One region of the Pseudoalteromonas sp. SIMBA_162 genome, then DNA from elsewhere that is predicted to be linked to it. Evidence: predicted binding sites of a transcription regulator. Region 1 holds the regulator's gene; the other holds the start of a gene.
The links. The regulator sigma-54, encoded in region 1, starts transcription at its own class of promoters, with help from an activator protein. The targets are predictions, from matches to a motif close to GTTGGCACGNNNNTNGNNT.
Positions count from the first base shown of each region.

Region 2: a site for sigma-54 is predicted at 2,468-2,486, ahead of R0J88_RS07725 (flagellar basal body rod protein FlgF). Genes of this name have one in related genera too.

Region 1 covers NZ_JAWJBQ010000006.1:183,066-188,808, forward strand. The annotation lists gene kdsC (3-deoxy-manno-octulosonate-8-phosphatase KdsC) at 1-326, shown strand, start outside; gene lptC (LPS export ABC transporter periplasmic protein LptC) at 323-877, shown strand; gene lptA (lipopolysaccharide transport periplasmic protein LptA) at 867-1,403, shown strand; gene lptB (LPS export ABC transporter ATP-binding protein) at 1,400-2,125, shown strand; gene R0J88_RS06700 (RNA polymerase factor sigma-54) at 2,195-3,694, shown strand; gene hpf (ribosome hibernation promoting factor) at 3,721-4,008, shown strand; gene ptsN (PTS IIA-like nitrogen regulatory protein PtsN) at 4,013-4,465, shown strand; gene rapZ (RNase adapter RapZ) at 4,485-5,330, shown strand; gene R0J88_RS06720 (HPr family phosphocarrier protein) at 5,374-5,646, shown strand.
Region 2 covers NZ_JAWJBQ010000008.1:5,749-11,491, reverse strand. The annotation lists gene flgC (flagellar basal body rod protein FlgC) at 1-252, shown strand, start outside; gene R0J88_RS07735 (flagellar hook assembly protein FlgD) at 266-946, shown strand; gene flgE (flagellar hook protein FlgE) at 1,006-2,367, shown strand; gene R0J88_RS07725 (flagellar basal body rod protein FlgF) at 2,524-3,267, shown strand; gene flgG (flagellar basal-body rod protein FlgG) at 3,288-4,076, shown strand; gene flgH (flagellar basal body L-ring protein FlgH) at 4,092-4,775, shown strand; gene R0J88_RS07710 (flagellar basal body P-ring protein FlgI) at 4,788-5,743, shown strand, end outside.

The DNA of each region.
Region 1 (5,743 bases):
AAATAGTACAACAGCGTATGACAAGCCTAACAGTACAACATATATATCAAGGCCAAGAAAATAAGCTACTCGCTTACGAAGAACTAAAAACAAAGCTCAATTTAAATGATGAGCAAATTGCCTACATTGGCGATGATGGCCCAGACATGCCAGTAATGGAGTTAGTAGGGTTTGCTGTTGCAGTAAATGACGCCCATCCGCTAATAAAACGTTTAGCGCATTATACAACAAAAATGCTAGGTGGCTTTGGTGCAGTGAGAGAACTTACCGACCTACTAATGCTTGAAAATAACAAACCTTTGACCACAAAAGGGACTAGTTCATGAATGCAGCGCGCATAATATTAAGCGTTTTATTCATCAGCTGTATGGTTTGGCTTTGGTACCCTTATTTCACACAAGTAAATTTACCACAACAAACCGAAGCAGACATAATTGCAAAGCCCGATTACACAGCCATAGAGCTAAAACAAACAGCGTATGACGAAAATGGGAAAATCAGCCATAAAGTAACGGCAGCGCGAATGGAGCTATATCAAGAATTAGGGTTTACCTTTTTTGATAAACCTATTTTTACGCTATACAACGACAAACAAACATGGCGAATTAACGCTAATGAAGCAACATTATACGAAGGCAGACAATTAATATTAGAAGGTAACGTTGTTGCTAGTAATTTAACTGATAACGCAATGATAGATAAAATTAATGCTGATAACATTCAGGTAGATATAAAATTACTAACGATGCAATCAGAGCAGCCTGTCATTGTTACAGGGCCCAATTTAAAAATCACCGGTAAAGGCTTAGAAGCCGATTTAAAAACCGAAGTGATAAAATTAATTAACCATACGCGAACTATTTATTATGACCAATAAACTATCAACACTCTTTATTATTCCAACATTTTTACTTGCATTAGGTACTAATGCCGCTGAACCAACAGCGCCAATTTCTGCAAATCAAATTTCGATTAGTGCGGATAAACAAGAGGGTCAACTAAAAGAAAACGTAGGTATCTTCGAAAAAAATGTTGAAATTATTCATGGCGACAGAAAAATTACCGCAGACCGCCTTGAGGTTCACAAGCGCGATGAGCTAGGCGACAACAAGCAATTGTTAATTGCCACAGGTACGCCTGCATATTTTGAAGAAAAACAAGCCGACGGCACAATAATGAGCGCCAGCGCTAATGAAGTTAGGTACGATGTTTCAACGCGTTTTTTAACATTAATTGGAGATGCAGAGATATCTCAAGCTGGGCAAAAAATGAATGCAAAAAGCATTACCTACGATATAGAACAGCAGCTTATTAGCGCCGAAAAAGATGAAAGTTCAACAGACCGTGTACACACTATCTTAGTGCCTGTGGAGCCTAAAAAAAATGACAAAGGCCAACCATGAGTACATTAAAAGCAGAGCTACTAGCCAAAAGCTACAAAGGCCGTGAAGTTGTAAAAAATGTGGGCTTAGAAGTTAAAGCTGGAAGTATTGTAGGCTTGCTTGGGCCAAACGGCGCAGGTAAAACAACAACCTTTTACATGATTGTAGGCTTAGTCCCTAGCGACAAAGGCAAAATATCTATCGATGATAACGATATTACGCTTTTACCTATGCACAGTCGTGCTAGATTAGGCATTGGCTACTTACCACAAGAGTCGTCTATATTTAGAAAATTAACAGTGTATCAAAACTTAATGGCTATTTTAGAAACTCGAAAGGAGCTCACTAAGCAAGCCAGAGAAGATACATTAAATAATCTATTGGATGAATTTAGCATTCAACACATTCGCGATAGCAAAGGTATGGCATTATCGGGCGGAGAACGTCGCCGAGTAGAGATTGCACGTGCTTTAGCCGCAGATCCAAAGTTTATTTTGCTAGACGAACCATTTGCCGGTGTTGACCCTATCTCAGTATTAGATATTAAAAAAATTATTGAACACCTGAAAAACCGTGGGATTGGCGTATTAATAACAGACCACAATGTAAGAGAAACCCTTGATGTTTGCGAAAAAGCCTACATTGTTTCTCATGGGGAACTGATTGCTTCTGGTACCCCTGAACACGTATTAAATGATAAAACTGTACGCGATGTATATTTAGGCGAGCAATTTAGGCTGTAACATTTACGCCTTATTTATAAGCATCTGCTAGTATTAATTATAACAACTTAAAAGGATTGTTAGAGATACATGAGGCAATCACTACAGCTGCGCATGGGCCAGCAACTTACAATGACACCTCAGTTGCAACAAGCTATTCGCTTGCTGCAATTAAGTACATTGGATCTTCAGCAAGAAATACAAGAAGCGCTCGACAGCAACCCATTACTTGAGGTTGAGGAGCAAGACTATGCCGATGATCTTGCGGGCAAAAATGAGCAAAAAGCAGATAATGATGAAGTTACAGTAACCGTATCTGCAGATGAAGCCCCTAGCGAGTATGAACAAGACAGTGGTGAAGCGCTTGCTAAAGATACCGTAAGTGACGACATGGCAATGGATGTTAGCTGGGATGAGTATATGAGTGCAGCCCCTGCATCATCTTCAGGCCCAATGCCTGAAGATGAGTCTATATATCAGGGCGCATCAACTGAAACGCTTCACGAATACTTAATGTGGCAATTACAATTAACGCCATTTAGCCCTACAGATGAAGCCATCGCTATTGCTATTGTAGAAGCGGTGGATGATTCAGGCATACTGACACTCAGCTGCGAAGAGATTTTAGAGAGCTTTAATCAAGATAACGACGATGACGTTGAGGTTGAACTTGACGAAATAGAAGCGGTTTTAAAGCGCATTCAGCTATTTGACCCAGTGGGTATTGCGGCACGTAGCTTACAAGAGTGCTTGTGTATTCAGTTAAATCAATTTGATAAAGGCACGCCTTTTATTGATGAAACAAAAATGATTTTAACAGAGCACATTGATTTGTTAGCTGCTCGTGACTACCGTACATTAATGAAAAAAACGAAGCTCAAAGAAGATGAGCTTAAAGAAATAATGACACTTATTCATACTCTCAACCCTAAGCCTGCAGACACAATAGTACGAGAAGAGTCTGAGTATGTAATACCTGATGTGTCAGTTAAAAAAATTAAAGGCCGCTGGATTGTAGAGTTAAACCCAGACAGCATGCCAAAAATTCGTGTAAACAGCCAATATGCAGCGATGTCGCGTACAGTTAAATCAAGCGGCGACAGTCAATTTATTCGCTCACATTTACAAGAAGCTAAATGGTTTATAAAAAGCTTAGAAAGTAGAAATGATACACTTTTAAAAGTAACTAACTGTATTGTTAAACAACAACAGGGCTTTTTTGAACACGGCCCAGAAGCCATGAAACCGATGGTTTTAAATGATGTTGCCGAAATGGTAGAAATGCACGAATCAACAATTTCGCGCGTAACTACGCAAAAGTATATGCACACACCGCGTGGAATATTTGAGCTTAAATACTTTTTCTCAAGCCACGTAAGTACCGAAAATGGTGGAGAATGTTCATCTACGGCAATACGTGCACTTATTAAAAAATTAATCGCAGCAGAAAACTCAGCAAAACCATTGAGTGATAGCAAAATTGCGGATATATTGGCTGAGCAAGGAATTAAAGTAGCGAGACGTACAATCGCAAAATATCGCGAATCTCTGGCTATTCCACCGTCAAATCAGCGAAAGAGCCTGATTTAAGACGCTAAACAAAGAGGGTAATGCTTATGCAACTAAATTTAACTGGTCGTCATGTAGAACTAACTGATTCATTAAGAGACTATATAAATACCAAATTTGCGAAGCTAGAAAGGCACTCTGATCATATTAATAATGTTCATGTCATTCTTGATATAGAAAAATTAAATCAAAAAGCAGAAGCAACTATTCATGTAAGTGGTGCTGAATTATTCGCATCCACTGAACATCAAGATATGTATGCAGCTATTGATTCATTGATTGACAAGCTTGACCGTCAAGTAATTAAACACAAAGAGAAGCTTGCTCGACACTAATATGATGAAATTAAGTTCACTTATATGCCAGGACTGCAGTAAAGCTGCGGTCCTTTTTAATAGTAAAAAAAGAATTTTAGAGTTTATTAGCGAGCTGGCTCACGATAAATTACCGTATTTATCTCAACAGGATATTTTGGGCGCTTTATTAACCCGCGAAAAGCTAGGCAGCACAGGGATAGGAAGAGGTATTGCTATTCCACATGGCCGAATGAGCGGCGCACAAGAACCTTTAGCATTGGTGTTAGTAAGTGAAACACCGATTAATTTTGATGCTATAGACAACCGCCCTGTTGATATTTTTGTTGCACTCATCGTACCTGAAGGCGATAACCAACAGCATTTAAAGACGCTAGCAACGATAGCTGATAAACTAAAAAATAAAGAATTTTGTAAGCAGCTTCGCTGTGCTAAATCGGATGCTGAGTTGTATCAAATTATTGTTGACCAATCGTAACAAATTTAAAGGGTGATTAATGGAGTTGATTATCATAAGTGGCCGTTCTGGTTCTGGTAAGTCGGTTGCTTTACGCGTTGTTGAAGATCTAGGTTATTATTGCGTAGATAACATTCCAGTAAATTTATTACCTTCTTTGGTAAGAAGCGTTTCTGATAACTACGATAAAATTGCCGTTAGTATAGATGTGCGAAATTTACCAAAAGAGCAAGATGAGTTTAATCACATCATCGAATACTTACCGGGTTTTACAAAACCAACGCTGTTCTACTTAGACAGTGAAGATCAAACCCTTATTAAACGCTTTTCTGAAACCAGACGCTTACACCCTTTATCAATAGATTCACTTCCGCTTGATTTAGCCATAAAAAAAGAAAAAGAACTTCTCGATGTGCTAATTACGCGCGCCGATTACATGATCGATACCAGTGAGCTAAGCGTTCATCAACTTGCTGAATCAATTCGCGAAAAAATATTAGGTAAAAAAGACAAGCAGCTAATTGTTACATTTGAATCTTTTGGTTTTAAACATGGCATTCCTAAAGAAGCAGATTACGTATTTGATGCGCGTTTTTTACCTAACCCGCATTGGGAGCCTGAACTAAAACCACTTAATGGCCTAGACCAACCAGTAAAAGATTATTTGGCTAGCCACAGCATAGTTCAAAAATTTACATGGCAAATACAAACCTTTGTACAAACATGGCTACCACACCTAGAGCGAAATAACAGAAGCTATTTAACTATTGCGATTGGCTGTACTGGCGGGCAACATCGCTCTGTATATTTAGCGCAAACAATTGGCGAAAGCTTTGCAGTTACGCATCCCAATGTAAAAATACGTCACAGAGAACAAGAAAAGTAATTTTACAAAACTAATAACCTGTTCAGCTTTGATAGAGTAATGTATGCGTATAGAAGACACTTTTTTAATACAAAATAAATTAGGACTGCATGCCAGAGCCGCGACTGTATTAGCCCAACTCGCTGTAAAATTTGATGCTTCAATCACCTTATTTCAAGATGATAAAGAAGCTGCTGGTGACAGTGTATTAGCACTAATGCTACTTGAAAGTAGCCAAGGTAAAGAAGTTAAAGTGGTATGTGAAGGGCCTGATGCAGAGCAAGCTTTAAATGCAATTGGAGAACTTATTTCGCAACGATTTAACGAACAAGAGTAACGTTAATTTTTAACATTTAAATAAAATAACTATAATCAAAATAACTGGCTGCTAGGTCGTACTCCCCCACCCATTAGGTAACAGTTACAGTATAAAT
Region 2 (5,743 bases), on a different contig from region 1:
AGTAATAATCAGGGCTCTTCTGTTGGTGTTAAAGTGCTGGGCATTGTTGAAAGCAGTGCACCACTGCAGATTGAATACAACCCTAATCACCCGAGTGCGGATGAAAATGGTTATATCTACAAACCCAACGTTAATGTTGTAGAGGAGATGGCGAACATGATTTCTGCCTCTCGCTCTTATGAAACAAACGTGCAAGTTGCTGATGCAGCTAAGCAAATGTTAAGTAAAACTCTGCTGCTAGGTCAGCGTTAACCGAGGGTAGGTTATGAGTAACGATATTAGTACATCTTCATCCTATTTAGATTCTTTGCGTTGGCAGGATACAACACCAACGACAACCGAAGAGCAAAGCGATGCGTTAACTCAAGAAGATTTCTTCTCGTTGTTAACTCAGCAATTATCGTTTCAGGATCCGAGTAAACCTGCTGATAACGATCAAATGATTGCACAAATGACCAATTTCACGATGGCTGAAGGTATCTCAAATCTTAATAGTAATTTTGAGTCGCTAGCAGCTTCGATGACATCTAACTCTGCTTTGCAGGCATCAACATTGGTTGGTAAGCAAGCATTACTTGAGTCGGATTCCTTAGATTTAAATGCAACGGGTGAAGCGAAAGGTTCAGTCGTTGCAGAAAGCCCAGTAGATAGCTTAACGCTTCGTATTACTGATGAGTCAGGTCAATTAGTTCGCAGTATTGATTTAGGTTCACAGTCTGCTGGTGCAATACGCTTTGCTTGGGATGGTAAAAACGAAGCCGGTGAGCGGTTGCCTGAGGGTGAATACAATATTGTAGCTGAAGGCAGTACAAATGGTGAGTTTTCAAGCTTACCCATTGCTACGTTCAAGAATATTGAAAGTGTAAATATAAACGGTGCCAATGGCATCATTATTAACACTAAAGAAGGTGCGGTTAGGCTGACTGATGTCGCAGAGATCGCGTAATAGAGTTTGATAATATTTCGCCTGTTTGCAGGCTGTATTTAATAGATTAGAGGTCAATTATGAGCTTCAATATTGCATTAACAGGCATAGCTGCCGCACAAAAAGATTTAGACGTTACCGCAAATAATATTGCGAACGTTAATACAACCGGCTTTAAAGAGTCTCGCGCTGAGTTTGCAGATGTATATGCTTCTTCAGTGTTTAGTTCAGGTAGAACTAAAAATGGTGACGGTGTTCAAACTACTATGGTTGCTCAGCAATTCCACCAAGGTTCGCTGCAATTTACTAATAACTCATTGGATTTAGCCATTACAGGTGAAGGCTACTTTGCAATGAGCCAAGACCTGGGGGCGCAAGATTTTACCTTTACAAGAGCAGGGGCTTTTAAATTAGATAAAGATAACTTTATCGTAGATGCCAAAGGTAACTTTTTACAAGGTTTCCCTGTTGATGAAGCTACCGGAGATACTACCTCAGTCAGTTTGAGTACTTCGTCGGCACTTCAAATCCCTGATTCGTCTGGGTCACCTCGTGCAACGGCAACGGTATACAGTTCATTTAACTTAGATTCGCGTGCGGATGCGCCTTCGTTGCCATTTGATCCAACAGAAAGTGCTTCGTATAACTCATCAACTTCAACCACTGTTTACGATTCACTGGGTGAGGCACATGTTTTACAATACTTTTTTGTAAAAAATGATCCGACGACAAACCCTAATGAGTGGGATATACATGCAACGCTCGATGGTTTAGTTGTTGATCCAGCAACGGGCGCTGAGCAAACTACTGCGCCATATACACCTTTAACTACCCTAGGTTTTAGCTCAAGCGGTTTACCTGAAACAACAAATGGGGTTGCTAATGCAAACCCAAGCAGTTTCGATGAGTTAGTTTTACCTGCGGGTGCTGGGACTGGTTTATCTTCGTTACTGACCAACGGCGCGTCATTTCCTGATACGGGCGTAGAGCTTAATTGGCGAGATGAGGCTGCAACTACAAATAAGCAGCCCACTCAGTACGCAAGTCGATTTGAAGTTAAAGCGCTAGACCAAGATGGCGCTACGGTTGGTCGTTTAGCGGGTATTGATATTGGTACCGACGGAAAAATAGTGGCTTCATACAGTAATGGCGACACATCTTTCTTAGGTCAGGTAGCGATGGTTCGTTTTTCTAATTCACAGGGTTTATCGCAAGTTGGTGATACCTCTTGGAAAAAGAGCTTAACGTCAGGAGAGCCAATTGCAGGTGAACCTGGTTCAGGTACTTTAGGTTCAATAAATTCATCAGCACTAGAGCAATCAAATGTGAATTTAACTAATGAGCTGGTTGACCTAATAAGTGCTCAGCGTAACTTCCAGGCTAACTCTCGTGCGCTTGAGGTTAACTCAACACTACAACAGGCAATCTTACAGATTCGTTAATTTAATACTTAACATAATTTTAAGGGCTGCTTTTTAAAGTGGCCCTTTTTATTTTCACTTCATTTAGTTTGTTTTATAACCATTTCACATCACTTCCTATTGTGGCATCTATTTTGCATTTCTTGTGTATAGAGATTTTTAATATGAGTCGATGCTATGGACAAAATGGTCTACATTGCGGCCTCAGGCGCTAAACAAAGCCTACAGGGGCTGGCCCTTAAAGCCAATAATTTGGCGAATGCGAATACTACTGGATTTAAGTCAGACTTTGCACAAGCTCGCTCTATGCAGGCTTTTGGTGAAGGGTTGCCATCACGTGTGTTTTCTATGCAAGAGCGCCCAGGTTCTAATATGACTTCTGGCGGCATAGTTGAAACAGGCAGAGACCTCGACATTGCAATGAGTGATAACGCATGGTTAAGCGTCCAAGATGCCTCAGGCAATGAAGCTTACACCAAGGTGGGTACATTAAATATTACCGCTGAAGGTATGTTAATGACCAGCCATGGTCGTCAAGTAATTGGCGAAGGCGGGCCTGTCATTTTACCAGTACCGATTGAAAAAATTGAATTTAGTGAAGACGGTGCAATTCAAGTTCGCCCGCAGGGGGCGCCTGCTACGTTTTTAGAAGAAGTTGACCGCTTAAAGGTGGTTGAAGCTAATAGTTTTCAACTAGAAAAAGGGAATGATGGTTTATTTAGGCCTAAGGCAGGAGAAGTTGTTGATACTTCTGCCAATGTCAAAGTATTAAGCGGAACCTTAGAAATGTCTAATGTGAACCCAGTTCACGAAATGGTCGATATGATCAGCCATCAACGTCAATTTGAGTTACAAGTAAAACTGATGAAAACAGCTGAAGATCTGGATAGATCACAAGATCAGCTGATGCGCATAGTTTAACTTTAAATGAGGACACGATTATGAATCCAGCATTGTGGATCAGTAAAACGGGGCTAGACGCTCAGCAAACCGATATTTCGGTTATATCAAACAATTTAGCGAATGCCAGTACGGTAGGTTATAAAAAAAGCCGCGCTATTTTTGAAGATTTACTTTATCAAAATATTAACCAGCCAGGTGGGCGATCGTCGCAAGACACTGAAATGCCGTCTGGTTTAATGTTAGGTGCTGGTGCAAAAGTAGTGGCTAACCAAAAAAACTTTTCTCAGGGTAATATGCTAACTACTGAGAATTCATTGGATTGGATGATCTCAGGGCCTGGCTTTTTTGAAGTATTACAACCCGATGGCAATATTGCTTATTCTCGTAATGGGCAGTTTACTACCGATGGCGATGGTCGAATTGTAACGTCTGGATCTGGTTATGTAGTGCAACCAGAAATGAATGTTCCCGATGATGCTCAATCAATTACTATTTCACAAGATGGTGAGGTATCTGTACGTATTTCAGGTCAAGCCGATAATGTTGTTATTGGCCAGCTTACAATTAGTGATTTTATTAATCCATCGGGCCTTGAGCCTGTAGGGCAAAATCTTTATACCGAGACGGCAGTAAGTGGCGCGCCTGTGCAAGGTAATCCGGGTGTAGAAGGCTTAGGCACAATTATTCAGGGCTCACTTGAAACATCAAACGTAAATGTAACTGAAGAGCTGGTTAACCTAATTGAGACGCAGCGTATTTACGAAATGAACTCTAAAGTCATCTCGGCTGTTGACGAGATGATGAGTTACATCAATCAGCAATTATAAGGTGTAGGGGGAATTATGCGTCATTATATGTTATTTGCGGTAGGTACATTATTTTTAAGTGGCTGTGTTTCAACACAAAATAGTGATGTTGTTCAAGATGACCCCTATTATGCGCCAATGTATCCTGAACCAAGTATGGAACCCGTAGTTGCAACGGGTTCGTTATTTAATACTAATGTTTCAAACGACTTATACGCAGATAGAAAAGCACTGCGTACTGGCGACATTATTACTGTAAATTTACAAGAGTCTACTCAAGCTACTAAAGCAGCTAAAACCGAAACCGATAAGCAATCTGATGCAAGCCTAGACCCTGTCATAGGGCTTGGTGGCCTCCCTGTGAATATAGGTGGCGACAGTATTCAGTTTGGTATTGGTAGTGACGCCTCTTTTACGGGGGATTCTAAATCAAATCAATCAAACAGCTTATTTGGCAATATTTCGGTTAATGTTATGCGTGTTTTACCTAATGGTAACTTAGTTATTCGTGGCGAAAAGTGGTTAACATTAAACACTGGCGAAGAATTTATTCGTTTGGAAGGTTTAGTACGCCCGCAAGATGTGAGTTCTGATAATACGGTTGAGTCAAACCGAATAGCCAATGCGCGTATTCAGTACTCTGGCAAAGGGCAAACACAAGAAGCGCAAAGTGCAGGTTGGTTAACACGCTTTTTCAGCAGCTCGATTTTTCCTTTTTAGAGGGCATTCATTATGAATGTATTAAAATTAATTTGTTTAATCACGCTAATAGGTTGTCAATTTTCGGCACATGCTGAGCGTATTAAAGATATTTCTATGGTTGAAGGGGTTAGATCGAACCAGTTGGTAGGTTATGGCTTAGTAGTGGGTTTACCCGGCACGGGTGAGCAGAGCCGCTTCACTCAGCAAAGTTTTAAAGGCATGTTAAGCAATTTTGGTATTTCGCTACCTGCAAATTTAAGCCCTAAAATTAAAAACGTTGCTGCCGTTGCTGTACATGCTGAATTACCCGCATTTAGAAAGCCAGGACAAACAATTGATATAACCGTTTCATCTATTGGTAGTGCGGGTAGCTTGCGCGGTGGCACGTTATTACAAACGTTTTTAAAAGGGGCTGATGGCAATGTATATGCCGTAGCTCAGGGTAGTTTAATAGTGGGGGGCTTAGGTGCCCAAGGCGCTGACGGCAGCCGTGTTGTTATTAATACCCCAACAGTTGGTCGTATTCCAAATGGCGCAACAGTAGAGCGTGAAGTTAAAAGTCCGTTTATGCAAGGCGATTTTATTACGTTTAACTTGAACCGCCCTGATTTTACAACGGCAAAGCGCCTTGAAAAAACAATTAACGATTTAGTCGGGCCTAACAGTGCAAAAGCAATTGATTCTGTGTCTGTTCGTGTGATTGCCCCTAGAGATGCTTCTCAACGTGTGTCTTATTTATCAACGCTTGAAAATCTTGAATTTAAACCTGCAGATATGTCTGCAAAAATTATCGTTAACTCGCGTACGGGCACCATTGTGATTGGTAAAAATGTCAAGTTACAGCCTGCAGCAATAACACATGGCGGGTTAACCGTCACCATTTCAGAGCAACAAAATGTGGCTCAACCTAATGCATTAGCTGAGGGCGAAACCGTTGTAACGCAGCAATCAATTATAGATGTAAATGAAGACGATTCGCGTGCATT